3 regions of the Kocuria flava genome follow, and region 3 is predicted to be linked to each of the others. Evidence: riboswitches for the same ligand, from Rfam matches in the RefSeq annotation. Region 3 holds a riboswitch; each other region holds the start of a gene.
What was found. A riboswitch is a leader RNA that binds a small molecule or an ion and turns the genes downstream of it on or off. The one in region 3 is predicted to bind cyclic di-AMP.
Positions count from the first base shown of each region.

Region 1: another riboswitch for cyclic di-AMP. It lies ahead of AS188_RS15205 (C40 family peptidase); the one in region 3 lies ahead of AS188_RS06640 (C40 family peptidase).
Region 2: another riboswitch for cyclic di-AMP. It lies ahead of AS188_RS03635 (C40 family peptidase); the one in region 3 lies ahead of AS188_RS06640 (C40 family peptidase).

Region 1 covers NZ_CP013254.1:3,407,096-3,417,054, reverse strand. The annotation lists gene AS188_RS15220 (IS701 family transposase) at 84-1,265, opposite strand; partial or broken gene AS188_RS16670 (response regulator) at 1,315-1,641, opposite strand; gene AS188_RS15215 (C40 family peptidase) at 1,988-2,326, opposite strand; gene AS188_RS15205 (C40 family peptidase) at 3,040-3,714, opposite strand; cyclic di-AMP (ydaO/yuaA leader) riboswitch at 3,722-3,880, opposite strand; gene AS188_RS15200 (four-helix bundle copper-binding protein) at 4,500-4,910, shown strand; gene AS188_RS15195 (DUF305 domain-containing protein) at 5,320-6,015, shown strand; gene AS188_RS17595 (hypothetical protein) at 6,434-6,988, shown strand; gene AS188_RS15185 (IS110 family RNA-guided transposase) at 7,616-8,677, opposite strand; gene AS188_RS15180 (IS481 family transposase) at 8,820-9,791, opposite strand.
Region 2 covers NZ_CP013254.1:785,726-795,684, forward strand. The annotation lists gene AS188_RS03625 (metal ABC transporter ATP-binding protein) at 1-696, shown strand, start outside; gene AS188_RS03630 (metal ABC transporter permease) at 723-1,583, shown strand; cyclic di-AMP (ydaO/yuaA leader) riboswitch at 2,151-2,306, shown strand; gene AS188_RS03635 (C40 family peptidase) at 2,312-2,962, shown strand; gene AS188_RS03640 (alpha/beta hydrolase) at 3,127-4,023, shown strand; gene AS188_RS03645 (GNAT family N-acetyltransferase) at 4,033-4,533, shown strand; gene AS188_RS03650 (DUF2254 domain-containing protein) at 4,581-5,930, shown strand; gene AS188_RS03655 (NAD(P)-binding domain-containing protein) at 5,984-7,060, shown strand; gene AS188_RS03660 (NCS1 family nucleobase:cation symporter-1) at 7,040-8,533, opposite strand; gene AS188_RS03665 (Ig-like domain-containing protein) at 8,790-9,191, opposite strand; gene AS188_RS03670 (GmrSD restriction endonuclease domain-containing protein) at 9,260-9,959, opposite strand, start outside.
Region 3 covers NZ_CP013254.1:1,468,920-1,478,878, reverse strand. The annotation lists gene pcrA (DNA helicase PcrA) at 1-2,092, opposite strand, end outside; gene AS188_RS06670 (NHL repeat-containing protein) at 2,143-2,871, opposite strand; gene AS188_RS06665 (hypothetical protein) at 3,097-3,804, shown strand; tRNA gene AS188_RS06660 (tRNA-Arg) at 3,903-3,978, opposite strand; partial or broken gene AS188_RS17210 (DUF4031 domain-containing protein) at 4,041-4,925, shown strand; gene AS188_RS17205 (NUDIX hydrolase) at 4,950-5,405, shown strand; gene AS188_RS06650 (hypothetical protein) at 5,434-5,703, opposite strand; gene AS188_RS06645 (C40 family peptidase) at 5,896-6,798, opposite strand; gene AS188_RS06640 (C40 family peptidase) at 7,059-7,715, opposite strand; cyclic di-AMP (ydaO/yuaA leader) riboswitch at 7,723-7,874, opposite strand; gene AS188_RS06635 (metal-dependent transcriptional regulator) at 8,289-8,975, opposite strand; gene serC (phosphoserine transaminase) at 9,213-9,959, shown strand, end outside.

The DNA of each region.
Region 1 (9,959 bases), 1.6 Mb from region 3:
GCGGGAACGGTTCAGGACGATCTGTGGTTCTGGTGGTGCGGCCCAGATCAGCAGGACGAGCAGGTGCCGGATTTCGGGCAGGCTCAAGGCGATGAGCTGGCTGTCTCCGCCGGGGTGGCCCCCCTTTTTGCCGCTGCCCGGGCGCGGGTGACGGTGAGGAAAACGTGGGCGAGCATCGCCAAGGTGATGTGGCGGTACCACCCGGTGTACTGGCGCACCTGGTACTGGTCGAGTCCGGTTTGGCCCTTGGCGGTCTGGAAGGTCTCCTCGATGGCCCACCGGGTTCCGGCGATCCGGGCCAGTTCGGCCAGGCTCACCCTGGGCGGGGCGAAGCACAGGTAGTAGGCGAGCTCGGTGGGATCCGTGAGAGACCGGCGGGCCAGCAGCCAGTACTCACCGACCGGGTCGAGCATCCCGTTGACCCGCACCCGGGCCCATCCGTAGCGGCGGGGCCCTTTGGCGCCGTCCCCGGCCGCGCGCACCCGCCAAGTCTGGGCCGGCAAGGACGCGATCAGCTCCCTGGCCCGCACCTGGTGGAAGGCCAGGGGCCCGGCCTTCGGCCACACGGCCTGGCTGGCCGGCACGCCCAGCACGTAGTGCAGCCCGGTCTCCTCCACGGCCCGGCGGAAGGCCCAGGCCTGGCCGTAGACGGTATCGGCGGTCACCCATGCGGCCGGTACATGGGCGGCCACCGCCCGTTCCAGCATGGTCGCGGCCAGTTCCGGCTTCGTGGCGAAGCCCCGTTCCTCCGGGATGCCCGCGGCAGCGCAACGGTCGGAGTCCTCGGTCCAGGCCCTGGGCAGATACAACTCCCGGTCCAGGAACGTCCGCCCGGACTGGGTGGCGTAGGTGAGGAACACCCCGACCTGGCAGTTCTCCGTCCGCCCTGCCGTGCCCGAGTACTGCCGGGCGACCCCGGCCGAGCGGGTTCCTTTCTTGAGGAACCCTGTTTCGTCCACCACCAGCACCCCGTCCGAGTCCCCGAGATAGGACACCACGTAGGCGCGCAGGTCATCGCGCAGCGCGTCCGGGTCCCAGTCCGTGGTCGAGAGCAACCGCTGCATCGCATCCGGGGTGGCGTGGCCGGCCTGCTCCGAGATCGTCCACGAGTTCTTCCGCTCCGCACCTGAGAGCAACCCCTGCAGGTAGGCCATCGCGTTGGCCCGCGGCTCCGCCCTCGCGAACCGCCCACCGATCAGCTCCGCGACTTCCTCCAGACCCTCGGCCCACTGCCGAACCTCGGCCACCGCCACGTCCTCGCTCATCACACCATGATGAGCCGGGCCACAACCCCTTCACAAGCGCGACTGTAGTACTAAACGGTTTAGTGACGTAGTCATCAGCACCCACCGACAGACCCACGATCTTGTCCACCTCGTCGTCACGAGCGGTGAGCATCAGCACATGGCAGTTCGAGAAGGTCCGCACCTGACGGCACACCTCAATCCCATCCATTCCGGGTAGACCGAGGTCGAGCACCAGCACATCCGGGCTGAAATCCCGCACCGCTGCCACCGCTTCCAGACCGCCATGGCGCACGGCGACCTCCAGCCCGGCCTTGCGCAGATAACCCTCGATCAGCTGTGTGAGGTCGGCTTCGTCGTCGACCACCAGGATCCGGCCAGGGAGAGGTGCAGACATTCGGGTTCCTTCATCGTCGGATGGGACATTCTGCTGGATACAGCGAACCGTCCCGGTGCGGCAAGGACAATTGACCGTGGTACCGCCGCCCACGACGACGCCCGTCAACGCAACCACGGCCGCACGGGCCTGCTGTGCGATCTATAGTTTCCACCTTGAGCTTGTCCTGGGAGCCGTTCTGCGCTGGTCGCCGCCGCTGGCCTGCCCCAGCACGAAATCTGCACGCTCAAGGCCATCACCGCAGCCACCCACGATGTGTCGTCCACTGAAATGCTGAAAAAGCGGGTGCGCGGTCCCCGTCTGGTCGAACAGGTTCCACGCACCCGGAGTGTGTGCTCGCGTGGGTTCAGCGCACGCGAATATAGACCGGTCCGGAGCCGACGTTGACGCTGTCCAAGACGGTGGACCCACCGTTCCAGCCACCGTGGACGGCCTTGCCGCCGCCGACGTAGACGCCGATGTGCGGAGTGCCCATGCCGCCGTCGGCGTAGTAGACGAGGTCACCGGGCTGGGCCTGGCCCGCGGTGACCGGGGCACCCAGCTTGAAGTAGTCAGCCGGCCAGCCGCGGAAGTTGATGCCGGCGGCACGCAGGGCGTTGGTCACCAGGGCGGTGCAGTCCTGGCCCACGCCGAGCTGGCCCCTCGCCGCGGAGGCGATGGTCGCGCCCTGGCCCGAAGCCGACACCTGGGGCGTGATTCTTTCTGCGGTCTTCGAAGCCACCTTCGGGGCGGCCTGGGCAACAGGCTGAGCCTTGGCAGCCACAACCTGCGCCGGGTCATCGGGCTTCGGGGTGGGGGCCTCGATCTGCGGGGAGGGCTTCGGGGCGGCCTGGGCCACGGGTGCGGCCCGGGGGTGGCCACGGCCTGCGCCGGGGCAGCGGGCTTTGGGGCCTCGATATCCGGGACGGGTGCGGCCACCGGGGCCGGGATGGTGGGAGCGGCGATGGCGGCCGGGGCCTTCTGCTCGGCCCGGGGCTGCGCCTTCTTCTCGGCCTTGGTCACGTGGGCGACCGGCTCGAGGGAGACGGCCGGGGCCGCCGACGGGGACGCGGCGGCGAGGGCCGTCAGCGGGGCGTCGGCGGTGCCGTCCTGGGCCGGGGCCGCCTGCACGGACACGGTGGTGGCCAGGGCCAGGCCGGAGAAGGCGGCGACGGCGGCCACGGTGCGGGCCTTGCCGGTGAAGAAGGAGCCGATGCCGTTCGAGGAGGTCAGGTCACGAGCCATGAGAGGTTCAGGAGCGTTCTGCTGGGTTGAGCAAATCCACCGGAACATCGCGGAGGGCAGTACAAGCCGCAGCCCGCGGAAACCCCGGCTGGACCGGTAGCTGCCAGGACGACCTATCCGGGATCTGGAAGACCGCCCGCGACGACCGAGGCCGTCGCGGGCGGCGGGTGCGGATCAACGGAAGGTGACGTAGCCGACCACGGGCATCGCGTTCACGTCGTGGATGAAGGTGCCCTGGGTGGGGTTGAGAGCGGAGATCATCTTCCCGCCACCGAGGTAGATGCCGATGTGACCGCCACCGTTCTGGACGACGAGGTCGCCGGGCTGCGGGTTGGTAGTCGGGGTGCCGGCCGCCCACTGCTCCTGGCTGGTGCGCGGCAGGTCGATACCGTTTTGCGCGTAGACCCACTTGGTGAAACCGGAGCAGTCCCAGGCACCGAACGTAGTGCCACCCCAGACGTAGGCCCCGCCGAGGCCCTTCATGGCCGTGCCGACGAGGCCACCGGCCGACGAGAGCGACTGGGTGGAAACCGACTGCGTGGACAGCCCCGCGGTGGACGCGCTCTGCTGCGCGGCCGGAGCCTGCTCGGCCGTGGTCGCGGCGGCGTCCGGAGCGGCAGCCGGGGCGGCGGGGGCCTCGTAGGTGTACGAGGTGTAGTTCGCCAGCGAGGCGGGGGCGGGGGCCGAGGACACGGCGCCGGAGGCCGCGGGGACCTCTGCGTAGGCCTGGGCGGGGGCCACGGAGCCCAGGATCGCGGCGCCGGCGGCGGCGGCGATGGTGGTGTTGCGCACGGCGTGCGAGGTGGTCTCGGCACGGTGGCGGGCAGAGCTGTGCTTGAAGAAAGCCATGAGCGTGTGTTCCTCCCTTTGCCTACGAGGTGAGCTGTCGGATGCGGGTGGGAGACACCCGGCCGCGGAGCGCACGCGCTCCGAACGACTTAACCCCTAGGTCCCGGTGGACGGGACCGCATGTGGTTCCCCCGCTTCTGCCAAGCGATTTCTGTGTTTGGGACCCCGGGCACCGGCAGAATTCGGCGATGTGCACGGGGATGCCGACCGGATCGGCGATCGGCACGCAGATGACAGTAGCGAAGAGATAACGAAAACGTCACATTCCGATTACGGGTTCATTCCGGCTCTTGAGGCCGTTCGACGAAGAGCGCCAGGACGGAAGAGACGCAGGGCTGAGAGGATCCTCCAGGGGTCCCCGCGCGCTCCGCAGCGGACCCCGAAACCACGGACTGACCCGCCTTGACCTGCGGTTCTCCCCGGGAATCCGCGGCTGAAGCTGTGGCCCTCCACCAGGAGGAAGGAGGAGGCCACCGGCGCGCAGCCCACGCTGACATCCGAGTACCTCAAGGAAAAGCTCGGGAAACCTCCAGTTCGCCATGAGGTACTTCGGTGCTTCACCGCCGGACGAGACGATATTTCTTCATTCAATCTTCATAATCCCGGGGAATCCGTCGCGTATCGGAACACTGATACGAATGCTGACCACCTCAGCCTGCGGCGCATCTTCATGGAATCTTCACGATTGAGGGCTTCATCCGGTCGGGTCCGCAGTCTACTGTCGATTCCATGGCGGGCTGGCTCCGGTCGGTTCGTCTCCCATCGGACCGACGAAGGAGCACGCCATGACCCACCACGTGAGCGCGATGCTGGAGGCCTACCCGAAGGATCTGGGTGGGGTGGACCAGGGCAAATTGGCGGCTTGTATCGAAGCCTGCTTCGAGTGCGCCCAGACCTGTACCGCCTGTGCCGATGCGTGCCTGTCCGAGGACATGGTCGCGGAGCTGACCAAGTGCATCCGCACCAACCTGGACTGCGCGGATTTGTGCGAGGCCACCGGGCGGGTGCTCTCCCGGCACACCGGCTACGACGCCAACATCACCCTGGATGCGATCCGGGCTTGCCAGATGGCCTGCAAGGCCTGCGCCGATGAGTGCGAACGCCACGCGGACATGCACGAGCACTGCCGGATCTGCGCCGAGGCCTGCCGGCGCTGCGAGGCCGCCTGTGCTGAGCTGGTCGCTGCCCTGGGCTGAGCCCGACCGCGCTGACCCATCACTCGGGCGGCGGGGGTAGTGAGAAGGCCCGTGGCCGGTGGGATCGGGGCCGCGGGCGAGTCTGCCCCTGTGGGCTACAGGCCGCCGCCATGACGCACCCGCCGCCCGGGTGATGCTGGGCTGACTGAGCCCGTGGAAATGTTCTTCAACGGGACCGAGCCTCTTCTGAAGGCCGATGCTGACCTACGGACGCCCTTGGTGGGCCTTCGTCGGTGAAAGAGGAATTTGATCCGCTGACCGGGCACCTCTGGAGGCGGGGTTCACTCTTCCCCCCGTATCTCATTAGCACAGCCCCGCCCGCGCGGATCGTTCCCACCCAGGCGGCGGGGTGATCACCGAGCCGGCACCTCAGGGTCGAGCTCCCTCGTCGTGGAAGCGAGACATCGTCATGTATTGCACCCCATTCCGTGGCCGCCGCACGGCTGCCGCCACTATCGTCGCCGCCACCGCCTTGCTGGGCGGGGCGACCGCCCCGGCCTCTGCCCACTGGGAGGCCACCCCGGTCTCTGCCCATACCCAGACCGAGACTCTCCAGCCCGAGCCCACCTCCCCGACGGCCTATGAGTTCGGCGAGACCCTGGCCGGCCTCGAAGGCGAGGAGCTGGAGATCACCTTCCTGGCCGAGATCATCGGCCACCACCAGGGCGCCATCGAGATGGCCCAACTGGAGCTGGAGCGCGGCACCAGCCCCGACATCCGCACGCATGCGGAGAACATCATCGCCGACCAGCAGCACCAGATCGAGCAGTTCACCCGGTGGCTGGATCAGTGGTACGGACTGACCCCGGACGAAGCCAAGGCCCAGGCCCCGGAGGAGGCCCGCCAGGAGATGGCGACCATGGAGGAGGAGATGCAGATGATGCACGAGGAATTGCTGGCGGTGGAAGCCGGTGAGGGCTTCGACGTCGCCTTCGTGCAGAAGATGATCCCGCACCACTCCAGCGGGATCATCGAGTTCCTCGAGCCCCAGGCCCGGGCACCGCACGCAGAATTGCGGGTGGCCTCCACCGCCGGGATCACCACCCAGCAGGCTCAGGTCGCCGACTTCCGTACCTGGCTCGCCGGCCAGGATGGAAACGTCTGACCCTCGGACGCCGGGGGCGCACAGGGCTGAGAAGTCATGGCGGTGAATGCCCGGTTGCTCGCTCATGTGCTGTTCCTGCGAGCCATCTGGCGGCAGAGGGACCGGTGGGACGCGGCACGGATCGTGTCCCACCGGTCGCACGCCCTGGCCCGGGTGCGAGCTGAAACCTATGCCCGATCTGCGTTCTATCGTCGTCATCACGCCGGTCTCCTACACGCTCCGTTGGAGGCCTTGCCCCCAGTCACCAAGAGCGATCTGATGGAGCACTTCGATGAGGCGGTCACCGTCCCCGGATTGCAGCGCACCGACCTCGAAGCGCACCTGACCCCCCTGGCCGGCGGTGACGGCAACCCGGGGGGTGCCCTGGCGGGGACGGTGGTGGGCTACGGCCACGGCCGGGACCACCGGCACCCCCGGAGTGTTCGTGTGGGACCGCACCGAGTGGGCCACGGTGCTGGCCTCCTACGCCAGGGCCACCACCTGGGCGGAGATCCCGGCGGGGCTGACCAGGCCATTGCGCATGGCCGTGGCCAGTTCCCGGGTGCCCACTCACCAGTCGGCGGTGGTGGGGGCCTCGATGCAGTCCCCGCTGGTGCCAACCCTGCGCCTGGACGCCGCCAGCCCCCTGTCCGAGATCGTGACCGCGCTCAACGCCTTTCAACCGCGCCTGCTGGTGGGCTATCCCTCCGTGCTGGGACCCCTGGCTGCTGAACAGCAAGCCGGGCGCCTGATGATCGCCCCACAGGCGGTGATGGACGCCGCGGAAGTGCTCTCCGCCACCGCGGCCGCCGACATCGACGCCGCGTGGGGGAACGCCCCTTCGACGTCTATGCGGCCACCGAGACAGCAGGGATCGCCTCCCCGTGCCGGTACCGCACCCGCCACGTCTACGAGGACCTGGTCATCGTCGAACCCGTCGACGAGCATGGGAGTCCTGTGCCGCCGGGCACCGTGGGGACCCGGTTGCTGGTGACGGTGCTGTTCGCCCGACCGTTGCCGCTGATCCGCTACGAACTCTCGGACCGAGTCGCTCTTGCGGAAAGGAGGTGCCCCTGCGGCCGGTCCTTCCGCCAGCTCGCCGCTGTGGAAGGTCGCCAAGAGGACGTCCTGGAACTGCCCACGACATCGGGGCGCACCCAGGTCCACCCCAACGTCTTCCACCGGGTCCTCGACGAAGTGTCGGGGGCGGGTGGCAAGTCGTCCAGCACCCTGGCCGGTTGCAGGTGCAGTCGGTGGGCCTGGCACCGGGACATACCACCGAGTCGATGAGGGAGAGGGTCGCTGCGGTCCTGGCGGAAGCCGGTATGGTGGACACTCCGGTGCAGGTAAATGTGGTGGCGAACCTCGACCGTACTCGGTTGGGCAAGGTGCGCCTGGTGTGGGCCCTGGGCCAGTAATCGCCGTGGGACCCGTGAGGCCGGGGTAGGCCTTCCACGAGGGAGCGCAGCTGTTCGCGGAACCCCTCAGCGCTGGCCTCCCCCGGGCCTAGCTGTGCAACTGACGGAGGCTTATGACAGTGGGTCTTGGGTTTTCTGGCGTAGTCGTTCGTAGGGTGTCTGACCACCCAGGGCTCCATGGGGGCGGTGGTCCCTCTGTATTGTCAAGCGGCCAGGGCGACCGTCTCGGGAACCTGGGTCGAACGCGCAGAGCAATCTTTGATCATGGTCCGCCAGACGGTGCTGGCCAGCTGACGTTTCAGGCAGCGGATGGCTTCTCGCGGCGCTTTCCCTTCAGCACGTTTCTTGGCGTAGTAGGCGTGTCCGGCGCTGGAGCGGGTGCGGATCTGGATGATGGCCACGGAGTGGATGGCGGAGTTCAGGTCCCGGTTGCCATAGCGGGAGAGCCGGTGGCGGCTGTGGTCGGCACTGGCGATCTGGATCGGTGCGGTGCCGCTGTAGTTGGCGAAGGCCGCCGCGGTAGGGAATCGCCGCGGATCCCCGGTACCGGCCAGGATGCGCGCGGCCAGGACAGGGCCGATGCCGACAATCTCGGTCAGCGTCGTGGGCTGCTCGCTGAGCAGCTCCTGGATCTGCTCCGTGTTCGTCGCCACGAGCCGGTCGTGGTGTCGGACCTCGGCGATCAGGTCGCGGGCCAGCTGGCGGCGGATGCGGTCGGCCGTGCTGATCGGGCGCACCCGGCGCAACAGTTGCGCAGCCCTGGTGGCGGTCAAGGATCGGGGCGCACCGCCGGGGACCAGCTCGCGCAGCAGGGCGTGCAACTGGTTCAACAGGCGGGTCCTGTGCTGACTGAGACTCTGACGACGTTCGGCGAGCAGGGCCAAGGCGTCAGCATGGCCTTCTGGGAACACGCGACGACTGTCACCGTGGACGGCTGCCGAGCCGGCAGCTGCCGCCGCGTCGATACGGTCGTTCTTCCGTCGCCCGCCGCGCGAAAGGCTGCGGAACCGGGCGGTTGCGGTGGGAGGGACGTCGAGGACTTCCTCGCCGTGGGCCAGCAACCACTGGGCCAGATGGTGGCCCAACCCCTCGGCATTCTCGATCGCCCATTGCCGTGGCGCCCAGGCGTCGGCCCAGGCCAGCAGGCGCTGATAGTCCTCCAGGGACGCGGTGATGCGCAGGGTGCCCAGCTCGGTGCTGGTGGCCCCCTCGAGGACCGTGGCGGTGTGCGTGGTCTTGTGCGGGTCGACTCCGATGATGATCATCTGAGGATCTTTCTCGTCGTGCGCGGGTGGGGTCACCGCGGTCGACAAGCCGACTTCCAGACCTCCTGTGGGCTGGTGTGGTCATCCCTCTGTTGAGTCAGGCCGCAGCGGGAGCCAGGACGGTGACCAGACCATCGACGAGTCAGTCCTGCGAGGGGCGACAGATAGTTGTCGAGCCAACCGCCTCCGGCCCCCTGACAGTAAGCCCCGGGAAGCTACCCCGGGAACCTGCTGCTGCCCTGAACATAAGTCGATAGTTGTAGTAGTCCTCCCACTCCTGGAGCTTCTCGGTGAACAGCTGGGCGTCGTCGATGACCTGCCCCTCGAGCAAACGGTAGAACTCTTCCGAGTCGATGCGATGGGAGCGTTCCACCTTGCCGTTGAGCCGCGGGGTACGGGGCTTGATGTAGATGTGGCCGATGCCCTTGTCGAGGATGTGCCAGTGCAGGGCCGAGCCGAACTCCTGTCCATTGTCGGTCTGGATCCGTTCCACGGCGAAGGGCAGCTTGGCCAGGACGTAGTCAATGAACTGGATGGCGGTTTTCTGGTCATTGCGCGGATATGCACGCAGGACCCGCAGCCGGCTGCAGTCATCGATGGCGGTGTACTGGTAGTACTTCTTCGCCTTCCCAGCCTGTCCCAGAGGCTCGAGGAACTTCACGTCCACCTGTAGTTGGTGGCCGGGGCGCTGCTTCTCGTAGCGCTTCCACCGGGTCTCTGTGCGTTTGTGGCGCTGGGAGGCCGGCAGCCGGCTGATGCCGGCCTTATGCAGGATCCGCCAGACCCCGGAGACGCTGATCGTGACGTCGTGATACCGCTGCAGATACATGGAGATCTTCTCGGGGCCGAAATGGTACTGCTGGCGCAGCCAGAGGACCTTCTCCACCACTTCAGCCGGGGTGGCGGTGGGCATGTGGTGCGGGGCACTGGAGCGGTCCTCCAGCCCCTTCAACCCCTCCTCTTCGTAGCGGTGCAGCCAGGTGTAGTAGGTGGGCCGGCTGATGCCGTAGTACCGGCAGGTGGCCGCGACGTTGCCGCTGACCTCCTCTACGTGCCGGATGATGGCCAGCCGGTGGTTGGCCTGACGTTGACGTGCAAGGTCGTCTCGAGTCATGGCAATCTTCCTAGAATCGGAAGACCCGAGTGTCAACAACCTCTGTCAGTTTTAGACCTAGCCTTCCTCACGGAGCGGACGGGCCCGTCCCGATCCTGCCCCGCACCTGAGGGCGCGGGCCAGCTTTCGGGTCCCTTCGTTGCCGCTGGTGTTGCCGGCGAATGCCGT
Region 2 (9,959 bases), 680 kb from region 3:
GGCCTGGCCGTGGCCGCGGGCGAGGTCGTGGCCGTGCTCGGGCCCAACGGCTCCGGCAAGTCCACCCTGGTGAAGACCGTCACCGGGCTCGTGGCCCCCGACCGCGGCCGGGTGCGCGTCTTCGGCGCGGATCTCGCCGGCCCGCACCGGCAGGTGCCCTGGCAGCGCCTGGGCTACGTGCCCCAGCGCACCGGGGCGACGACGGGGGTGCCGGCCACCGCCCTCGAGGTCGTGGCCTCGGGGCTGCTGCACCGGCGCTCCCTGCGCCCGGGCCGCGGCGCCCGGCGCCGCTGCCTCGACGCGCTCGCCGAGGTCGGGCTCGCCGACCGCGCCGGCGACAGCGTGCAGGTGCTCTCCGGCGGCCAGCAGCAGCGGGTGCTCATCGCCCGGGCCCTCGTGCGCGAGCCCGACCTGCTCGTGCTCGACGAGCCCCTGTCCGGGATGGACCGGGCCTCCATGGAGGCCCTCGCCGGCACGCTCGGGCGGCTGCGCGAGCGCGGGGCCACCGTGCTGGTGGTCCTGCACGACCTCGGCCCGCTCGAGCGGCTGATCACGCGCACCGTGGTCCTCGAGGGCGGCCGGGTGGTCCACGACGGCCCGGTGGCCCCCGGCCCGGAGGAGCACCCCGAGGCCCACCCCCACCCCGAGACCCCCGGTCGCCCGCCGACCGCCCCCGACCTGGAGAGGAACTGGTGACCCCGGTGCTCGAGACGCTGAGCGCGATGCTCGCCAGCCCGCTGATGCAGCGGGGCCTGATCGCCGCGGTGCTCGTGGGCCTCGCGGCCCCCGTGATGGGCACCTACCTGGTCCAGCGGCGGATGGCGCTGCTGGGCGACGGCATCGGCCACATGGCCCTGACCGGCGTGGCCATGGGCTGGCTCACCGGTGCCGCGGCCGGGCTGGGGGACAAGGACGCCCTGGCCGTGCCCGGGGCGATCGTGGCCTCCGTGGGCGGGGCCCTGCTGCTCGAGGCCGTGCGCCGGCGCGGTCGGACGAGCGGGGACGTGGCCCTGGCCCTGCTGTTCTACGGCGGGATCGCCGGCGGCGTGCTGCTGATCGGGATCGCCGGCGGCACCTCGGCCAGCCTCACCGGCTACCTCTTCGGCTCGATCTCCACGGTGACCACCGCGGACGTGTGGCTCACCGCCGGACTGGCCGCCCTCATCCTCGGCGTGGGCATCGGCCTGCGCCCGGCCCTGTTCGCCCTGTGCCACGACGAGGAGTTCGCCCGCGCCTCCGGGGTGCCGGTCCAGGCGCTGAACCTGCTCGTGGCCGTGGTCGCGGCCCTGACCGTCTCGGTGTCCATGCGGGTGGTCGGGGTGCTGCTGGTCTCGGCGATCATGATCGTGCCGGTGGCCACCGCGCAGCTGCTGACCCGCTCCTTCGCCACCACCATGGCCGTGGCGATGGGCCTGGGCGCCGCGGTGTGCGTGGCCGGGCTCGCGATCACCTACGTCCAGCCCCTGTCCCCGGGGGCGACCATCGTGGTGCTGGCCATCGGCGCCTACACCGTGGCCGCGGTGGCCGCACCCGTGCTGCTGCGGCTGCGGGACGGGCGCGCCCGGCGGACCGCGGCGGCCTGAGCCGCGCCGCCGCCGGCACCCGCGGAGGTGGCGCCGGGGCGCTCGCGGGCGCCGGCCGCGTCCTGCGCCCACGCCCCGCAGCTCCTCACCCCGCCCCGGACCGCCCCGGACGGGGCGGTGGGCCCCCGCCGGACATGACAGTCCTGTGAAGAATCCCGCCGGCTCCCGCCCGTGGTGAACGGCACATCCTGATTCCCGCCTGGTGCCGTCCTCCCCGGCCGCCGGGTGCGGGAACCGCTCCGCCGGCACCCGTCCGGGGCGCGCCCTCGGACGGGCGGGCCCCGTCCGCCGGCGCGACGCCCCTGGTCAGCCCGGTCCCGGAGGCGCCGAGGCTCGCCGGGGGTCGGTGCGGAGGGGCCCGCCTCCGGCTGCCCGGGCGGGGGCCGAGCCGGGAGCAGGAGCTGGGCGCCGGGCGGGAGGCGCCGCACAGGAGCCTGGGAACGGCCCCGGCGATGCCGTTATCGAAATGTGACATGCAGGCTCCGGGCTGGCTACGGTCACCGACGTGCCGAGGACAGATCCGCCCGGCACCCCCGGGCACGACGCCGAGTTCTGCCGGTGTCCGGGGTCCACCAGACCGTTTCGGCAGAAGCGGGGGAACCACTTCTCGGTCCCGGTCCGCCCGGGACCTCGGGGTGAAGCTCGCCCGGACGTGCGCGTCCGGGCGGCCGGGTGACTCCCACCCGAACCCGACAGCTCACCCCGCAGGCGCAGGGAGGAACACCAGCATGACCTTCTTCAGCAGCAGCTCCGCCCGCCACCGCGCGAGCGCCTCGTCCCGTCTCGTGCGCGGCACCGTGCTCACGGCCGCCGCCGGCGCGGCGGTGCTCGGCTCCGTGGCCCCGGCCCAGGCCTACGCCGAGATCCCGGTCGCCCCCGAGAGCTCGTCCACCGCGCCCGCCGCGGCGACGGCGTCCCTCACCGCGGCGAGCACGGCCGCCCCCGCGCCGCTGGACGCGCCCACGGCCGCCCCGGCCGAGGAGCCCGCCGGCACGGACCTCGCCCCCCAGTCGGAGGGCGTCGTCGAGATCGCCTCCACCGCGTCCTCCGGCGGCATCGTCGGCACCGCGATGCAGCAGGAGGGCAGCGGCTACGTCTACGGCGGCACCGAGCCCGGCGCCTGGGACTGCTCCGGCTTCACCCAGTGGGTCTACGAGCAGCAGGGCATCGACCTGCCCCGCACCAGCCAGCAGCAGTGGGCGGCCGGGACCCCGACCTCCGACCCGCAGCCCGGCGACCTCGTCGTCCAGAACGGCGGCGCCCACATCGGGATCTACCTCGGCGGCGGCAAGATGATCTCCGCGCTGAACCCGTCCCAGGGCACCGTCGTCCACTCCGTGGACGCCATGCCGGTCGACGCCTACGTCAGCTTCCGCTGACACCCGGCGCGGGCACGGGCCCCGCCGAGGACGACGCCGGGGCGCCGTGCCGGTCCGCCGACCGCGCCGGCGCCCCGGCCCCTCCCACCGGAGGAGCGGTAGCCTGCGGTACGAGTCGTGGAGGAACCCCGCCGCGCCCGGACGAGCACCGGAGGAAGCACCCCATGAGCCTGAGGATGGCCCTGACCGCCCGGGCGGTCGCCGCCCGCGCCCGCCGCACGCCGCGGCGGGAGCTCGCCGCGCTGCACGGCCGGCCCTGCCCGCCGCCCGCCCGCGTCCCGCGGGACCTGCGGCGCAGCCACGCGGTGGAGCGCACCGAGGTCGCCGGGCGGCCCGTGCTGCGGCTGACCCCGCGCGCCGGGGCGGACGGGACCCACCTGGTCTACCTGCACGGCGGGGCGTTCGTGAACCCGCTGCTGCCCGCGCACTGGTGGATCGTGCGCGAGCTCGTGCGGGGCACCGGCACCACCGTCACCGTCCCGCTGTACCGGCTGGCCCCCGAGGGCGATGCCGACGAGGGCTACGACTTCCTCACCGCCGCCTGGGCCGGCCTGACCGAGGACCCGGGGGTGCGGCGGATCGTGGTGGCCGGCGACTCCGCCGGCGGCAACCTCGCGATCGGCCTGGCCATGGCCCTGCGCGACGCCGGCCGGCGCGGCCCGGACCACGTCGTCGCCTTCTCCCCGGCCCTGGACCTCACCGCCTCCCACCCGGCCGTGCGCGAGCTGGACCCGCACGACCCGATGCTGGCCGTCGACGAGGTCCAGCCCCTGTGCGCCGCCTGGGCCGGGGACCGGGCGCTGACCGACCCCGTGGTCAGCCCGCTCTACGGGCGGGTCGAGGACCTGCCGCCGGTGCACGTGGTGCAGGGCGGGCTCGACATCCTCACCGCCGACGCCCTCGAGTTCGCCCGCCGGCTGGCCGCCGCGGGCAACCCGGGCCGGCTGATCTACGAGCCCGGCGCCTTCCACGTCTACGTCGGCGCGTGGTGGACCCCCGAGGCCCGGCGGGCGCTCGCGCACGTGCGCTTCCTGCTCACCGGCCCCGGGACCGTGCGATAGGGTCCGGGCATGTCGCAGATCCGTGAGGCCCGCCCCCAGGACGTCCCCGCCGTCCTGGCGATGGTGCGGGAGCTGGCCGAGTACGAGCGGGAGCCCGATGCCGTGCGCATGAGCGAGGAGCAGCTGGCCGAGGCCCTGTTCGGGACGCACCCGGCGGTCTTCGCCCACGTCGTGGACGACGGCGAGCGCCTGCTCGGCTTCGCCCTGTGGTTCCGCACCTTCTCCACCTGGGAGGGCGTGCACGGGATCCACCTCGAGGACCTCTACGTCCGCCCCGAGGCCCGCGGTGCCGGCCACGGCAAGGAGCTGCTGCGCACCCTCGCCCGGCACGCGGTCGACCGGGGCTGGGCCCGCGTGGAGTGGAGCGTGCTGAACTGGAACGAGCCGTCCATCGGCTTCTACCGCAGCCTCGGGGCCCTGCCCCAGGACGAGTGGTCCGTCTTCCGCCTCACCGGGGACGCCCTGCGGGAGGTCGGGGCCGCGCGGGAGCACGAGCCCCGTTCGGCGTGAGGCCCGGACCGGCGGGTCCCCGGGGAGCGACGAGGAGGACGACGACGGTGGTCGGCACCGTGCTGGCGCTGCGGCTGCGCGCCGGGCTCTACGCCTTCCGGGAGAGCCTGTTCCTGCTGCCGGCGCTGATCGTGGTCGCGGGCGCGGTGGCGGCCGAGGCCGCCTGGGCGCTCGACCGCGCGGCTCCGGAGCTGCTGCCCGTCTCGCTGCGGATGTCCACCAACGCCGCGATCTGGCTGCTCAGCGTCGTGGCCGGGGCGACGATCACCACCGCCGGGGTCGTGTTCTCCCTGACCGTGGTCAGCCTGCAGCTGGCCTCCAGCCAGTTCTCGCCCCGGGTGATGCGCTCCTTCGTCCGCGACCGGCTCAGCCAGGCCGTGGTGGGCCTGCTCGTGGCCACGTTCGTCTACTGCGTGCTCGTGCTGCGCCACCTCAACGGTGAGCCCGCCGAGCCCGCGCCGGGGCTCTCCCTGGCGCTCGCGGTGGTGCTCACCGTGGCCACGGTGCTGCTGATCATCGCCCACCTGGACCACCTCGCCCGCCGGCTGCAGGTGGGGGAGGTCGTGCGCTCCATCGCGGGGGAGGGGCGCGACGTCGTCGACGCCGTCCTGGCCCGCGGTGCGGCGGAGGAGCCCCTGCGCGGGCGGGTCGAGCTGCCCGGAGGCGGGTGCCGGGTGGTGCGGGCCCCGCACGACGGCTGGGTCACCCAGGCGGGCAGCGCCGACATCCTGGCGGCCGTCCCCCCGGGCACCGTGGTGCGCCTGGAGACCCGCACCGGCGCCTACATCCATGAGGGCGAGGCCCTGGCGACCTTGTGGCCGGTCCCGGACCGGCCCGGGCCCGTGGACCGGCGCCTGGGAGCGGTCGTGCGGGTGAGCGCGACCCGCACGATGCAGGAGGACGTCGACTTCGCCGTGCGCCAGCTCGTGGACATCGGCCTGCGGGCCCTCAGCTCCGCGGTCAACGACCCGACCACGGCGGTCGAGTCCGTGCTGCGGCTGGGCAGCCTGCTGCGCCGGCTGATCGCCTGCGACCTCCCGCCGGAGGCCGTGGGCGGGCCCGCCGGGAGGGTGCTGCTGCGCCCGTGGGAGCTCAGCCACGAGGAGTACCTCGGGCACGCCTTCGACCAGCTGCGCCACGCCGCACCGGCCCAGCCGCAGGTCGCGGCCGCCCTGCTGCGCACCCTGCGGATGCTCGCCGTCCACGCGGAGGACGTCGGGCGCCCCGGGCTGGTGGCCCCGCTGCGCCGGCAGGCCGCCCTGCTGCTCGAGGCCGCCGAGGCGGAGCCCGCCCTGCACCCCGCCGACTGGCGGTGGCTGCGGGCCGTGGCCGACGCCGCGACCGACCCGGCCGACCACGGCCCCCGCCTCGTGGACGGGGCCGTGCCCGCGGAATAGCGCGCACCCGCTCCGCGTTGCCCTTTCATTGACATGTCAATGAAGGAGTCGCCGTGCTGGACGTCGTCGTTCTCGGGGCCGGGCAGGCCGGGCTGTCCGCCGCCCACCACCTGCTGCGCCGGGGCCTGGAGCCCGAGCGGGAGTTCGTGGTGCTCGACGCCAACCCCGGTCCCGGGGGCGCATGGCGGCACCGGTGGCCCTCGCTGACCTTCGGCGGCGCCCACGCGATCCACGACCTGCCCGGGATGCCGCTGGGGGAGCCGGACCCCGCCGAGCCGGCCTCGGCCGTGGTCGCCCGCTACTACGGCGACTACGAGCGCCGCTTCGGTCTGCCCGTCCACCGCCCCGTGGCCGTGCGGCGGGTCGGGTCCACGACCGGCGACGACGCCGGGCCGCTGCGCGTGACGGCCGAGGACGGCGCGTGGGAGACCCGGCTGCTGATCAACGGGACCGGCACGTGGGACCGCCCGTACTGGCCCCACTACCCCGGGCGCGAGCTCTTCCGCGGCCGGCAGCTGCACACCCACGACTTCCGCGGCGCCGAGCAGTTCCGCGGGCAGCACGTGGTCGTGGTCGGGGCCGGGACCTCGGCCGTGCAGTTCCTGCTCCAGCTCGAGCGGGCCGGGGCCACGACCACCTGGTCCACCCGTCGCCCCCCGCAGTTCACCGACCGGACCTTCGACGCCGCGTGGGGCCGCGACGTCGAGCACCGCGTCGCCGAGCGCACCCGGGCCGGGCTGCCCCCGCTCAGTGTCGTGGCGACGACCGGTCTGCCCCTGACCCCGGAGTACCGCGCCGGCATCGAGGCCGGGGTGCTCGTCTCCGCCGGTCCGCTGCAGGCCCTCGTCCCGGACGGGGTGGTCCTGGCCGGCGGCCGGCACGTGCGCGCCGACGCGGTGCTGTGGGCCACCGGCTTCCGCGCCTCCCTGGACCACCTCGCCCCGCTGCGGCTGCGCGAGCCCGGCGGCGGGATCCGCACCGACGGCGTGCGGGTGCTCCGGGACCGGCGGGTGCTGCTCGTCGGCTACGGCGCCTCCGCCTCGACGCTGGGGGCGACCCGCGCCGGACGGGCCGCCGCCCGCGAGGCCGTGCGCCTGCTGGCCGGGTCCTCAGCGGTCGTCGGCCGATGACCGCACGGTCACCCCGCGCATCGCGATCCGGTGGAAGAGCCCGCCGAGCGCCGCGCCGATCACCCACGCGAAGCCGCTGAGTCCCGCCAGCTGCGGCAGCCACACGGCGAGCACCGAGAACACGGCGGCCAGGGCGAAGGCGAGCACGGCCCGCCGGTTCCAGCCGTCCGTGAACCAGTAGGTGCCGCGCGGGTCGGCCGAGTACAGGTCCTGCAGGTTCAGCCGCTGCTTCCGCACGAGGTAGTAGTCGGCCACGATGATGCCGTACAGCGGGGCGAGCACCGCCCCGAGGGTGTCGACGAAGCGGGGCAGGCCGATCGTCGAGATCACGGCCACCCACAGCGCGCCGATGACGAAGCCCGCGACCGCGGTGATCGTCCCGGCCGTGCGGAAGGAGATCCGCGACGGGCTGATGTTGGACAGCGAGTAGGACGGCGGGATGAAGTTCGCGACCACGTTGATCCCCAGCGTCGCCACCAGGAACGTCACCGCGGCCAGCACGGTCAGCGCCACGTTGTCCACGAGGGCCACGATCTCGGCGGGATTGGTCAGCGGCTCCCCCCCCCGGCCGTCCTGGTAGAGCAGGTAGGCCCCGGCGGTGATGAACACGGACAGGAACGTGAACAGGGCCAGGCTCACCGGCAGGCCGGTGAGGTTGCCGAGGCGCATGGCCCGCTCCGTGTGCACGTTGCGGGCGAAGTCCCCGAAGTTGATGACGACTGCGGCGAAGTAGGCGATCATCGTGCCCGTCACCCCGGCGAACGCCGAGACCGCCGCCCACCCGGTGACCTCGGAGCGGGAGAAGACCGAGCTCACCGCCCGGGGCAGCTCGGGGCCCAGCTGCACCCAGATGGCCGCCAGCAGCGCGATCATCACGAGGTAGACGGCCGGGCCCACGATGTTGAGGAAGCCGGCGATCCGGTCGATCCCGCCCAGGAACAGGGCGACCTGCAGCACCGAGGCCAGCACATAGGAGACCCACGAGACCCGGTCCATGCCGAGGAACAGCGCCCCGCCGGGGGAGCCCAGCAGTGCGTCGAGTGCGAGGGCGATCGCGGTGGAGGCGAAGTAGGTCTGCGCGCCGTACCAGAAGATGGCGACGACGGCGCGCACGATCGCCGGGAACTGTGCCCCGCGCACGCCCATCGAGGCGCGGGCGAGCACCGGGTAGGGGAAGCCGTACTTCACGCTGGGGCGGCCGCTGAGGTCCACGAGGACCTTGATGACGAACCCGGCCAGCAGGATCGCGGCGAAGACCCACCAGCCGCTGATGCCCGCGGTGATGAACAGGCTGGCCGCGAGCGTGTAGCCGGCGAGGCTCTGGATGTCGTTGGACCAGACGTTGAAGATCGCGAACCAGCCCCACGTCCGTCGCGAGGCGGGCAGCGGGGCGAGGTCCGCGTTGAACAGGCTCGGATCGGCCGAGCGCACCGCCAGGTCGGCGTCGTCCAGGTCGTTGTGCTGAGCGGGCATGATCGTCGCTTCCCCGCGCCGCGTGCGGCACGTGCGCCGTGGCGGGGCGCCGCCCCGCGCGTCGATGTGATGCAGGACACCACGATGACGGCAACCGCGGGAGGAAGGGGGAATGCCGGCGACGTGTCGTGACGACCTCTGTGCTCCGCCCGGAGGCCGGCCGCGGCGGCCCGCCCGCGGACAGGGGCGGGCCCCCGGTGCCGGGTGGCGCCGGGGGCCCGGGCGGCGCGTGCCGCCGTTCCGTGCGGGGACGGGGTCAGGCGATCAGCCGGCCGTCCTCGACCGTGAACTGCACGGTGCCCGTGCCGGTGACGCCCGAGGCGTCGGTCGCGGTCACCGCAGCCGTGTACTGCCCGTCGGCCAGCCCGGGGGTCGCCGTGCCGGCGGGGTCGAAGGAGCCCTCGACCGGGGCCGCGAGCGGGCCGCCGACCACGAGGTAGTCGTAGGCGGTCCCCGGGGCGGAGGCGTCGGCGCTGCCGAGGACGATCTGCCCGCCCGGCTGCTGGGTGACGGTCACGGGCACCGCGCCCGCGGCGTCGGCGGCCACGGGCGGCACCTCCGGCAGCTGCTCCGCGGGCACGCACCCGAGGGAGAAGAGGCCCGCCGCCAGGGCCCCGGTCGTGACCAGTGCTTTTCCTCGTCCGTTCCTGATGTCCATGGGGCGACCGTAGACAGCCCCGCGGAGCCGATGCCACCCCACGATCGTCCAGTCAGGAAGCTCCGGGCTCACTCGCAGGCGACGCCGTCCCGGTCGCCGTCGAGGCCGGCGCGGTAGCCGGGCTCGCCCGCGTGCAGCGGGGCGGCGCCCGCCTCCCGCACCGCGGCGCAGTTCGGGTAGTGGACCTCCTCGGCCGGGGCGGGCGCGGGGGCGGGCGCGGGGGCGGGCGCGGGCTCCTCCGCCGGGGCCTGCTCGGGGACGGGCGCGGCGCCGGGCAGGGGCTGGCCCGGGCAGTCGACGAGGACGTCGGCCATCGCCTGCTTCTCGGGCGCGGTGACCCACAGGTCGTAGCGGGTCTTGACGGCGATCTGGAGCGCCACGAACTCGCAGCGGAACGCCTCGTTCGGCGGCAGCCACTGGCCGGCGTGCTTGTCGGACTTCACCCCGTTGGTGGGCCCGTCCACGGCCAGCAGGTTCAGGGGGTCGTTGGCGAGGGCCACCCGCTGGTCCTGGCTCAGCCGCCGGGCGCCGCTGACCCAGGCGTTGCCGAGGGAGACCACGTGGTCGATCTGGACGTCCGAGGAGGTCAGCACCCCGCGCCGGAACTCGATGACCGTCCCGGTGTAGGGGTCCTCCAGAATCCCGGAGCGCACCGTGCACCCGTCCTCCGTGACCACGTCCGTGAGGTCGCGGGCCAGGACGTCGTTGCGGGCGTCGCAGCCGCTGCCGTCGGGGTCGGCCCACCCGCCGAAGTCGCCCTCGCGGTCG
Region 3 (9,959 bases):
TCTCGTCGAGGAACGGGCTGGCCGGGTTGTACTGCGACTGGCCCCACATCGAGCGGAACTCGGAGCGGGTGAGGTAGAGCCGCTCGCGGGCGCGGGTCAGGCCCACGTAGGCGAGCCGCCGCTCCTCCTCCATCTCCTTCTCGTCGGTGAGGGAGCGCTGGTGCGGGAACAGCCCGTGCTCCAGGCCGGTGAGGAAGACCACCGGGAACTCGAGGCCCTTGGCCGTGTGCAGGGTCATCAGGGTCACGACCCCCTGTGCGCGGGCCTCGGCGACCTCGGCCGCGATCTGCTCGGCACTGGGCCCGCCCTCGGTCCCCGGCGCCGGCGGCCTGCTGGGGATCTGGTCGGCGTCGGCCACGAGGGAGACGTGCTCGAGGAACTCGGCGAGCCCGGCGTCCGGGTTGTCCCGCTCGAACTCCCGGACCACCGCGACGAGCTCGGCGAGGTTCTCCACCCGGGACTCGTCCTGGGGGTCGGAGGACCCGCGCAGCGCGGCCAGGTAGCCGGACTGCTCGAGGACGGCCTCGAGGACGGTCGCCGCGCCCGAGCTCTCGGCCACGGTCGCGAGGTCGTCCATGAGCTGGGCGAAGGAGCGCACCGCGTTCAGCGAGCGCGTGGCCAGTCCGGGGGCCTCGTCGGCGCGGCGCAGGGCGGCCATGAAGGAGATCCGCTCCCGGTCCGCGAGGGCCACGACCGCCCCCTCGGCGCGGTCGCCGATCCCGCGCTTGGGCTCGTTGACGATGCGGCGGACGTTGACGTCGTCGTCGGGGTTGACGACCGCGCGCAGGTAGGACAGGGCGTCCTTGATCTCCTTGCGCTCGTAGAAGCGGGTGCCGCCCACGACCTTGTAGGGCAGGCCCACGCGCATGAGGATCTCCTCGAGCGAGCGCGACTGGGCGTTGGTGCGGTAGAACACGGCGACGTCGCCGGGCCGGTAGCCGTCCTCGTCCTGGAGCCGGTCGATCTCCTCGGCGATGAAGCGGGCCTCCTCGTGCTCGTTCTCGGCGGCGTAGCCGACGATCTTCTCCCCGTCCCCGGAGGCGGTCCACAGCCGCTTCTCGCGGCGGCCCTTGTTCTGGGCGATGACGGCGTTGGCTGCCGTGAGGATGTTCTGGGTCGAGCGGTAGTTCTGCTCGAGCAGGATGGTGCGCGCCTCGGGGTAGTCCTGCTCGAAGTCGACGATGTTGCGGATGTCCGCGCCGCGGAACGCGTAGATCGACTGGTCGGAGTCGCCCACCACCGTCAGCTCGGCGGGGGGCACCGCGGCGGGCCCGCCCTGCCCCTCGGGGGCGGCGGTGCCCACGAGCTCGCGCACCAGGGCGTACTGGGCGTGGTTGGTGTCCTGGTACTCGTCGATGAGCACGTGCCGGTACTTGCGCCGGTAGTACTCGGCGACCTGCGGGAAGGCCCGGAACATGTGCACGGTCTGGCTGATGAGGTCGTCGAAGTCCATCGCGTTGGCCGCGCGCAGCCGCTCGGTGTAGCCGCGGTAGACCTGGGCGACGGCGCTCTCGAACGGGTCCGTCTCCGAGGTGCGGGCCAGGAACGTCTCGTCGTCGACCAGCTCGTTCTTCAGCGCGGAGATGCGGTGCTGGATGCTCTTGGGCGCGAAGCGCTTCGGGTCGAGGTCGTGCTGGCGGGCCACGAGCGTGATCAGCCGCAGCGAGTCGACGGCGTCGTAGATGGAGAACGTCGACTTCAGGCCCACGCTCGCCGCCTCGCGCCGGAGCACGCGCACGCAGAAGGAGTGGAAGGTGGAGATCGACATCGACCGCGCCGAGTCCCCCACGAGCTCGACGACGCGCTCGCGCATCTCCGCCGCGGCCTTGTTCGTGAACGTGATCGCGAGGATCTGCCCCTGGTGGGCCCGGCCGGTGGCCAGGAGGTGGGCGATCCGGTGGGTCAGCACGCGGGTCTTGCCGGAGCCGGCGCCCGCGACGATCAGCAGGGGTCCGCCGGCGTGCTCCACGGCCGCCCGCTGGGGCTCGTTGAGCCCCTCCACGAGCGCCTCCGGGGCGGCGGCGGGCCGCGGGGCGGCCGGAGGGGCCGGGGGCGCGGAGGGCAGGAGGGGATTGTCGAAGAGGTAGTCCATCGTGCCCGACAGTCTACCGAGGGTCGGGGACACCTCCGCGGGCCGGCGGCTCAGACGAAGTGCAGCTCCAGGCGGTGCCGGCCGTTGTCGTCCTCGACCCACAGCTCCGAGTCGGCGACCGTGACCCGCCGGGGCCGGCAGAGCTCGACGTCGTCGTCGTCGAGACCCGGGGTCCGGTCCGGGCCGCCGTAGACGGTGTCGAGCTCGCGGAAGGCGGGGTCGAGGTGGCGGATGGCGTGGTTGCCGGTGTCGGCGACGACGATCGATCCGTCGTAGAGGATCTGCAGGTCCTCGGGGTGGTCCAGCTGGGCCGTCTCGGCGGGACCGTCGGCGAAGCCCGCGCCGCGCCGGCCGACGACCGTGCACACCTGCGGGGCGCCGTCGGGCTTGTCGGTGTCGATCTCGACGCACCGCAGGGACGAGGACCCCCGGTCGATCAGCCACAGGGTCCCGTTGCCGTCCTCGGTGATGGACACCGGGGTGTCGAACTTGGCCTGCGCCGCCTTGCCGTCCCGCCGCCCGGGCTCCCCCGTGCCGGCGAACTCGTAGAGCACGTCGGTGTACGGGTCCCACCGGAACAGCCGGTGCAGCGTGGGCACCGCGACGATCACGGCCGAGAGCTTGTGCGACCACACCATGTCCGCCATGGGTTCGCCGCCGAGGACGGAGCAGTCCACGCTCCGCCGGACCGTCTCGTGGTCCTTCTCGAACAGCGTGAGCACGTTGCCCTCGGTCAGCCGCATCAGCAGGCCGTCCGGGAGTCCGATGGACAGTTCCATGACGGGCACCTCCGTGTCGTCCTCGGCGGGACCCGGCCGCCCTCGGCCGGACCGCCCCGGCCGGTGCGCCGACCGTACCGGGTGGCCCCAGCCTACCCCCGGGCCGGCCTGCACGGCCCGAGCCCACAGGCCCGGTCCGGGCCGGGCCGCCGTCCGGGGACGGGACGGGGCGCACCGCCCGGCCGGACCGGGGACCGCGGCGGGAACGGGACCGATAATGGCCGCATGGGACTGACGAGAGCGCAGAAGGCCAGGAAGCACGGGGACTCGGCGGGCCGGGCCCCCGGCGGTGGGCGGGAGCGGGCGAGGGAGCAGGCCCCCGCGCGCCCGGCCCCGCCCCGGTCCAGCCCCGGCCTGGTGGTGGGTGCGACCATGGCCGTGGCCGCGGCGCTGTGGCTGTGGGTCCACGCCTGGATCCTGCCGGGGTTCGCGGCGGCCGCGGCCGGCGGCACGCCCCTGGCCGAGTGGACCCTGGGCGGGTTCGACCAGGAGCACGCCCGGGCCCTGGCCGCGTCCCTGGGCGAGGAGGGCCGCGCCGCCTACGAGGGCATCCACCGCAGCTCCGGGCTGCTCGCCCCGCTGTTCGTGGGCCTCGCGTGGCTGCTGTTCGTGGCCCTCAACACGGCCTCCCGTGCCCGGCGCTGGACCCGGTCGGCGGTCGTGCTGGCCTTCGCGGGCGTCTCCCTGGCCGGCAACTCGGCGATCGACGCCGCGCTCGCGGACCCCGGGGACGGCGCCGCGGTGACCACGGCCTCCCTGCTCGTGCTCGCACGGTGGGTGCTGCTCGTGCTGCTGCTCGCCGTGACGGCCCTGACCGCCGCCGAGGGGCTGCGCCGCCGCGCGGCGGCCCGCGCCGCGGGCGGGGACCACGCCGGGGACGGGGCTCTGTCCCGTCCCCGGGGCCAGGAGCCGGGACCCCGGACCGGCCGCTGAGCGCGCGGGCCGCCGAGCGCACGGACCGCACCCGACCCGGGCGGTGCCCGGGCGCACGGACGCCCCGGACCGTGGCGGTCCGGGGCGTCCGTGCGCGGTGGTGCCCTCGATTGGATTCGAACCAACGACACCGGCTTTAGGAGAGCCGTGCTCTATCCCCTGAGCTACGAGGGCGACCCGATCAGTCTAGGGTCTCGCCCCGGGGCCCGCGAACCGCCGCCACTAGGATCGGTCGCATGCCCGTCTACATCGACCCGCCGCTGTGGCCCGCCCACGGCACCCGGTTCTCGCACCTGGTCTCGGACACCTCCTACGACGAGCTGCACGCGTTCGCCTCCCGCCTGGGCGTGCCGGGGCGCGCCTTCGACCGGGACCACTACGACGTGCGGGCGGGCCTCTACGACGACGCCGTCGCGGCCGGGGCCGTTCCCGTCACCGGCCGGGAGCTGACGCGGGTGCTGCTGCGCAGCGGGCTGCGGGTGCCGGCCCGCTCCCGGCCGGAGAAGCTGGAGCGCACGCTGCGCCGCCGCTGGGACGCCCGCTTCCCCGGGCACGCGGACCTCGGCGCCGAGCTGCTGGCGCGCTGGGGCGAGCCGCACCGGCGCTACCACGGCCCCGCCCACCTGCTCGCGGTGCTCGAGGCCCTCGAGCGGCTCGTCCCGGAGGCCTCGCCCCTGCCCACCCCCTGGACGGAGGACGCCCTCGTGCTGGCGGCCTGGTTCCACGACGCCGTCCACCGCGGGCGGGCCGGGGCGGACGAGCGCGAGTCCGCGGAGCTGGCCCGGGCGCGCCTGACGGCCGCGGGCTTCCCCGACGCGGTGGTGGCCGAGGCCCGGCGGCTGGTCCTGCTGACGGAGGGGCACCGGGCGCAGCCCGGGGACACGGCGGGGGCCCTGCTGCTCGACGCCGACCTGGCGGTGCTCGGCGGCAGCCCGCAGGAGTACGCGGCCTACGCGGCGGCGGTGCGCGAGGAGTACGCCCACGTGCCGGCGGCGGACTTCGCCGCGGGCCGGCTGCGGGTGCTGGAGGGCCTGCTCGCCGGCGGGCCGCTGTACCGCACCGCGGCGGCGCGACGGCGCTGGGCCGCCGCGGCGGCCCGCAACCTGGCCGCCGAGACCGCCCGGCTGCGCGACGTCCCGGAGCCGGTGCCCGGGGGCGGGGTTCCCGAGGGGTCCGCGGTGCTCGTGATCACCGCGGTGTGCTTCCTCGACGACGACGGCGCCCTGCTGACGGTGCGCAAGCGCGGCACGGACCGCTTCATGCTGGTGGGCGGCAAGCTCGAGCCCGGCGAGACCCCGGTGCAGGCGGCGGTGCGCGAGGCCCACGAGGAGGTCGGCCTGCGGGTGCGCCCGGAGGAGCTGGTGCCGCTGGGCGAGTTCGAGGCCCCGGCGGCCAACGAGGCCGCGACGTGGGTGCGCTGCACCGTCTTCACGGCGGCCCTGGCGCAGCGCCCGCGCCCGCTCGCGGAGATCGCGGAGCTGCGGCGGCTGCCGCTCGGGGCGGCGCTGCCGGAGGACCTGGCGCCGCTGCTGGCGGAGCACGTGGTGCCGGCGCTGCGCCGGCGTGCCGCGCCGGGCGGTGCCGCGCCCGCCCACGGCTGAGCACCGGGCGGCGCGCGACCGCACCGGGTCAGCTGCGCGGACGGTGCTCCGGGGACGCCGCCCGGTCCTGGGCGCCGCGGCCGTGGCGCGCCCGGTGCAGGAGGATCCCGGCGACGAGGCCGAGGACGATACCCACGCCGCCGAGCACGGAGACCCACATGGCGGCGTGGCCCACGAACGCGGCCACGACCAGCCCGGCCACGACCCCGGGCACGGCGCCGGCCATCATCCCCCACGCCATGTAGGCGTACTCGCGGTCGAGGCTGGTGCGGGCGCTGCGCTGGTAGTCGGTGGGCATGGTCCCATTCTACGGGGCTCCCGCCGGCCGCCTCCCGGGATGCCGGCCCGTGCGGGCCCGGCCGGCGGCCGCGCGGGGACGGCACGCTCCCCCGCTGCGGACGAAGCCGGGCAGCGGCCGCAACGACGACGTGCGCGGCCCCGGCCCTCTCGGCCGGGACCGCGCACGTCGTGCTCGCGGGGGTGAACCGGGTCAGCGCACCCGGACGAACACGGGACCGGAGCCGACGTTGACGCTGTCGATGACGGTCGTCCCGCCGTTCCAGCCGCCGTGCACGGCCTTGCCGCCGCCGATGTAGACCGCGATGTGGGCCGCGCCCATGCCGCCGTCGGCGTAGTAGACGAGGTCGCCCGGCTGGGCCTGGCCGGCGGAGACCTGGGTGCCGAGGCTCAGGTAGGAGGCCGGCCAGCCGTGGTGGTTGATCCCGGCGGCGCGCAGGGCGTTGGTGACCAGGGCGGTGCAGTCCTGGCCGACGCCGAGCTGGCCGCGGGCGGCGGAGGCGATGGTCGCGCCCTTGCCGGAGGAGCTCGACTGGGTGGTCACGGTGCGCTCGGCGGCGGGCGCCGGGGCGGCCTGGCGGACGGGCTCGGCCGCCGGCTTCGGGGCGGGGGCGGCCACCGGCTGCGGGGCGGGCGCCGGCTTCGGGGCGGGCGCCGGCTTCGGGGCGGGCGCCGGCTTCGGGGCGGGGGCGGCCACCGGCTGCGGGGCGGGGGTCGGCTTCGGGGCGGCCACGGGCACGGCGACCGGTGCCGGAGCCGCGGCGATCGCCGGGGCCGCGGGCTGCGCAGCGGGCGCCTGGGGCTCCGCCTTCTTCGTTTCGGCCTTCTCGGTCTTCTTCGGCTCGGCCTTCTTCGCGGTCCTCTCCTCGGTCACGTGGGCGACCGGCTCGAGCGAGACCGTGGTGCCCGGCGCGGGGGTCGCGGCGGCGACGGCGGAGAGCGGGGCCTCGGCGCCGGAGTCCTGGGCGGGGGCGGCCTGCACGGAGACCGTCGTGGCCAGGGCCAGACCGGAGAACGCGGCGGCGGCGGCCACGGTGCGGGCCTTGCCGGAGAAGAAGGAGGTGGTGTCGGGGGCGGAGTGCGCGGAGCGGGACATGATCGGTGCGGGAGCTTTCTGCCGGGGGTGGGCCCGCACCGGCCGGGCGCACGGCAGGGCACCCCGCGGATGCGGCGCGGGGTGCTGCGGCGTGGCGCGGGCGGCGGTCCGGGATCGCGGAGGCCGCCCGTGGCGGGCGAGCGGAGGGGGTGTCCGGGAGAGCGGACGGGGTGGACCGGAGGAGGGGCACGGTCCGGGGTCCGCCGGGGCGGACGGGCGCCGTCCGGGACGGTCAGGACCGTCCCGGGCGGCGGGCCGGGTCAGCCGACGCGGTAGTACCCGTCGACCGGCATGGCGTTGACGGAGTGGATCTGGGTGCCCTGCGTCGGGTTGAGGGCGGAGATCATCTTGCCGCCGCCGATGTAGATGCCGACGTGGGCGCCGCCGTTCTGGGAGACCAGGTCACCGGGCTGCGGGGAGGCGACCGGGGTGGAGGCGGCGAACTGCGACCAGGTGGTGCGGGGCAGGTCGACGCCCTGCTGGGCGAAGACCCACTGGGTGAAGCCGGAGCAGTCCCAGGCGCCGAAGGCGGTGCCGCCGTAGACGTAGCCGGAGCCGAGGCCCTGCATCGCGGTGCCCACGATGCCGCCGGAGGAGGCGGTGGAGGCGATCTCGACGGTGTCGTTCGACTGCACGGCCAGGCCTGCGGACGGCGCGGCGGGGGCCGGGGCGGGAGCCGGGGTCGCGGCAGGGGCCTCGTAGATGTAGGAGGTCTGCGCGGCCAGCGACGAGGAGGCCGGGGTGGCGTAGACGGCACCGGCGCCGCTCGAGGCGGCGGGCACCTCGGCGTAGGCCTGGGCCGGGGCCACGGAGCCCAGGACGGCCGCGCCGGCGGCGGCGGCGATGGTGGTGTTGCGCACGGCGTGCGACGCGGTGGCGGCACGGTGGCGGGCAGAGTTCTGCTTGAAGAAAGCCATGGGTGTGTGTTCCTCCCTTTGCCTACGAGGTGAGCTGTCGGGTTCGGGTGGGAGACACCCGGTCGCGGGGCGCGGACGCCCCTGCGGCTTAACCCCAAGGACCCGGACGGACCGGGACCGGAAAGTGGTTCCCCCGCTTCTGCCAAGCAGTTTCTGTGTTTCGGACCCCGGGCACCGGCAGAATTCGGCGATGTGCTCCGTGGGGCGCCGATCCGACCAGTGATCGGCACGCGTTGAACAGTACATGACCTATTACGGAAGTGTCACGTTTTGATCACGACGGATCACGGATTGGCAACCTCGGGCGTCCGGATCGGGGCGTTCCGTGCCGCCGGAGCGTCTCGGCCGGCTGGACGTCCGTCCGGTGCAGTGCGGCTCCGCGGCCCGGAATCCCGGGCCCGACCTGCGGCTGCGCGCTGCCGGTGGCACCCCGGACGTGATCCGGACGATGGTCGCTTGTGAAAGTCCACACACCGTGCCGTCGGAGCCCTCCCGGGCCCCGGTCGAGGACCTGCCGGCCGGGGCGCGGACGGGGCCGCCGGCCGGGCGGGGCGGACGGCGGGGCCGGGCCGCTCAGGCGGTGACGCGGATGGCCTGGGCGGTGCGGGGGTCCAGCTCGGCGGCGCGGCCGGTGGCCGGCACCTCGACGAGGACGCGGCCGGACTCCTCGCGGACCGTCACGCGCGCCCCGGTGAGCAGGCCCGTGTCGCTGAGCAGCCGCAGCAGCTCGGCGTCCGCCTGCACGACCTCCGGCAGCAGCGCCACCGTGTGCAGGGCCCCGGGGTCCTGGCGGGCGGCGTCGAGCAGCGTCCGCTCGGGCCCGGGGGCCGGGGCGTCCTCGATCCCCAGCCCCGCGAGCCCGGGGATCGGCGTGCCGTAGGGGGAGAACCGCGGACCCTCGAGCAGGTCCACGATGCGGCGCTCGACCTGCTCGCTCATCACGTGCTCCCACCGGCAGGCCTCGTCGTGCACCTGTGCCAGGTCGAGGCCGATGACGTCGGCCAGCAGCCGCTCGGCGAGCCGGTGCTTGCGCATCACCTGCACGGCGCGCTCGCGGCCGGGGCCGGTGAGCATGAGGGAGCGGTCGGGGGAGACCGTGAGCAGGCCGTCGCGCTCCATCCGGGCGACCGTCTGGGAGACCGTGGGGCCGGAGTGGCCGAGGCGCTCCACGATGCGCGCGCGCATCGGGCGGATCCCCTCCTCCTCGAGCTCGAGGACGGTCCGCAGGTACATCTCGGTCGTGTCGATCAGGTCGCTCATGGGGTGGTTGTCCTTCCGCCGGCCGGCCGCACCGGGGATCCTGCCCGGGCCGGTTGTCCAGCACGAGCTTAGTCTCCGCGGCCGCGGCTCCCGTCCCGTCCCGGCCCCGGTGGCCCTCGCCCGGGGCCCGGGGCGTGACGGGTGGGGCAGAATGGTCCGGTGACCCCGGCCCGCCGGCCCTCCCGCCGGCCGGAGCCGGCACGCCGTCCCCGCCGCACGCACCCGAGGGAGTCCTCCTTGCCCGCCACCGTCACGATCCCCCAGCACCTGCTCCCGGCCGACGGGCGGTTCGGGGCCGGTCCCTCGAAGGTCCGCCCCGAGCAGGTCGAGGCCGTCCGGCGGGCCGGCGAGCGCCTGCTGGGCACCTCGCACCGCCAGGCCCCCGTGCGGGCGCTGGTCGGGTCCGTGCGGGAGGGACTGGCGCAGTTCCTGCGCCTGCCGGAGGGCTACGAGGTGCTCCTGGGTCTGGGCGGGGCGACCGCGTTCTGGGACGCGGCCGCGTTCGGGCTCGTGGAGCGCAGGGCCCAGCACCTGGTGTTCGGGGAGTTCGGGGCGAAGTTCGCCCAGGCCACCGGCCGGGCGCCGTTCCTGGCGGGCTCGACCGTCCTGGAGGCGGCCCCGGGCACCCGCTCCCGGCCCCGCGCCGAGGAGGGCGTGGACGTCCACGCGTGGCCGCAGAACGAGACCTCCACGGGCGTGGCCGCCCCGGTGGTGCGCCCCGAGGGGGCGGCCGATGACGCCCTGGTGCTCGTGGACGCGACCTCGGCCGCGGGCGGCACGGCCGTGGACCTGGCCGAGACGGACGTCTACTACTTCTCCCCGCAGAAGAACCTCGGTTCCGACGGCGGGCTGTGGCTGGGGACCTTCTCCCCCGCCGCGGTCGAGCGGATCGAGCGGATCGACGCCTCGGACCGGTGGATCCCGGACTTCCTGCGCCTGGGCACGGCCCTGGAGAACTCGCGCAAGGACCAGACCTACAACACC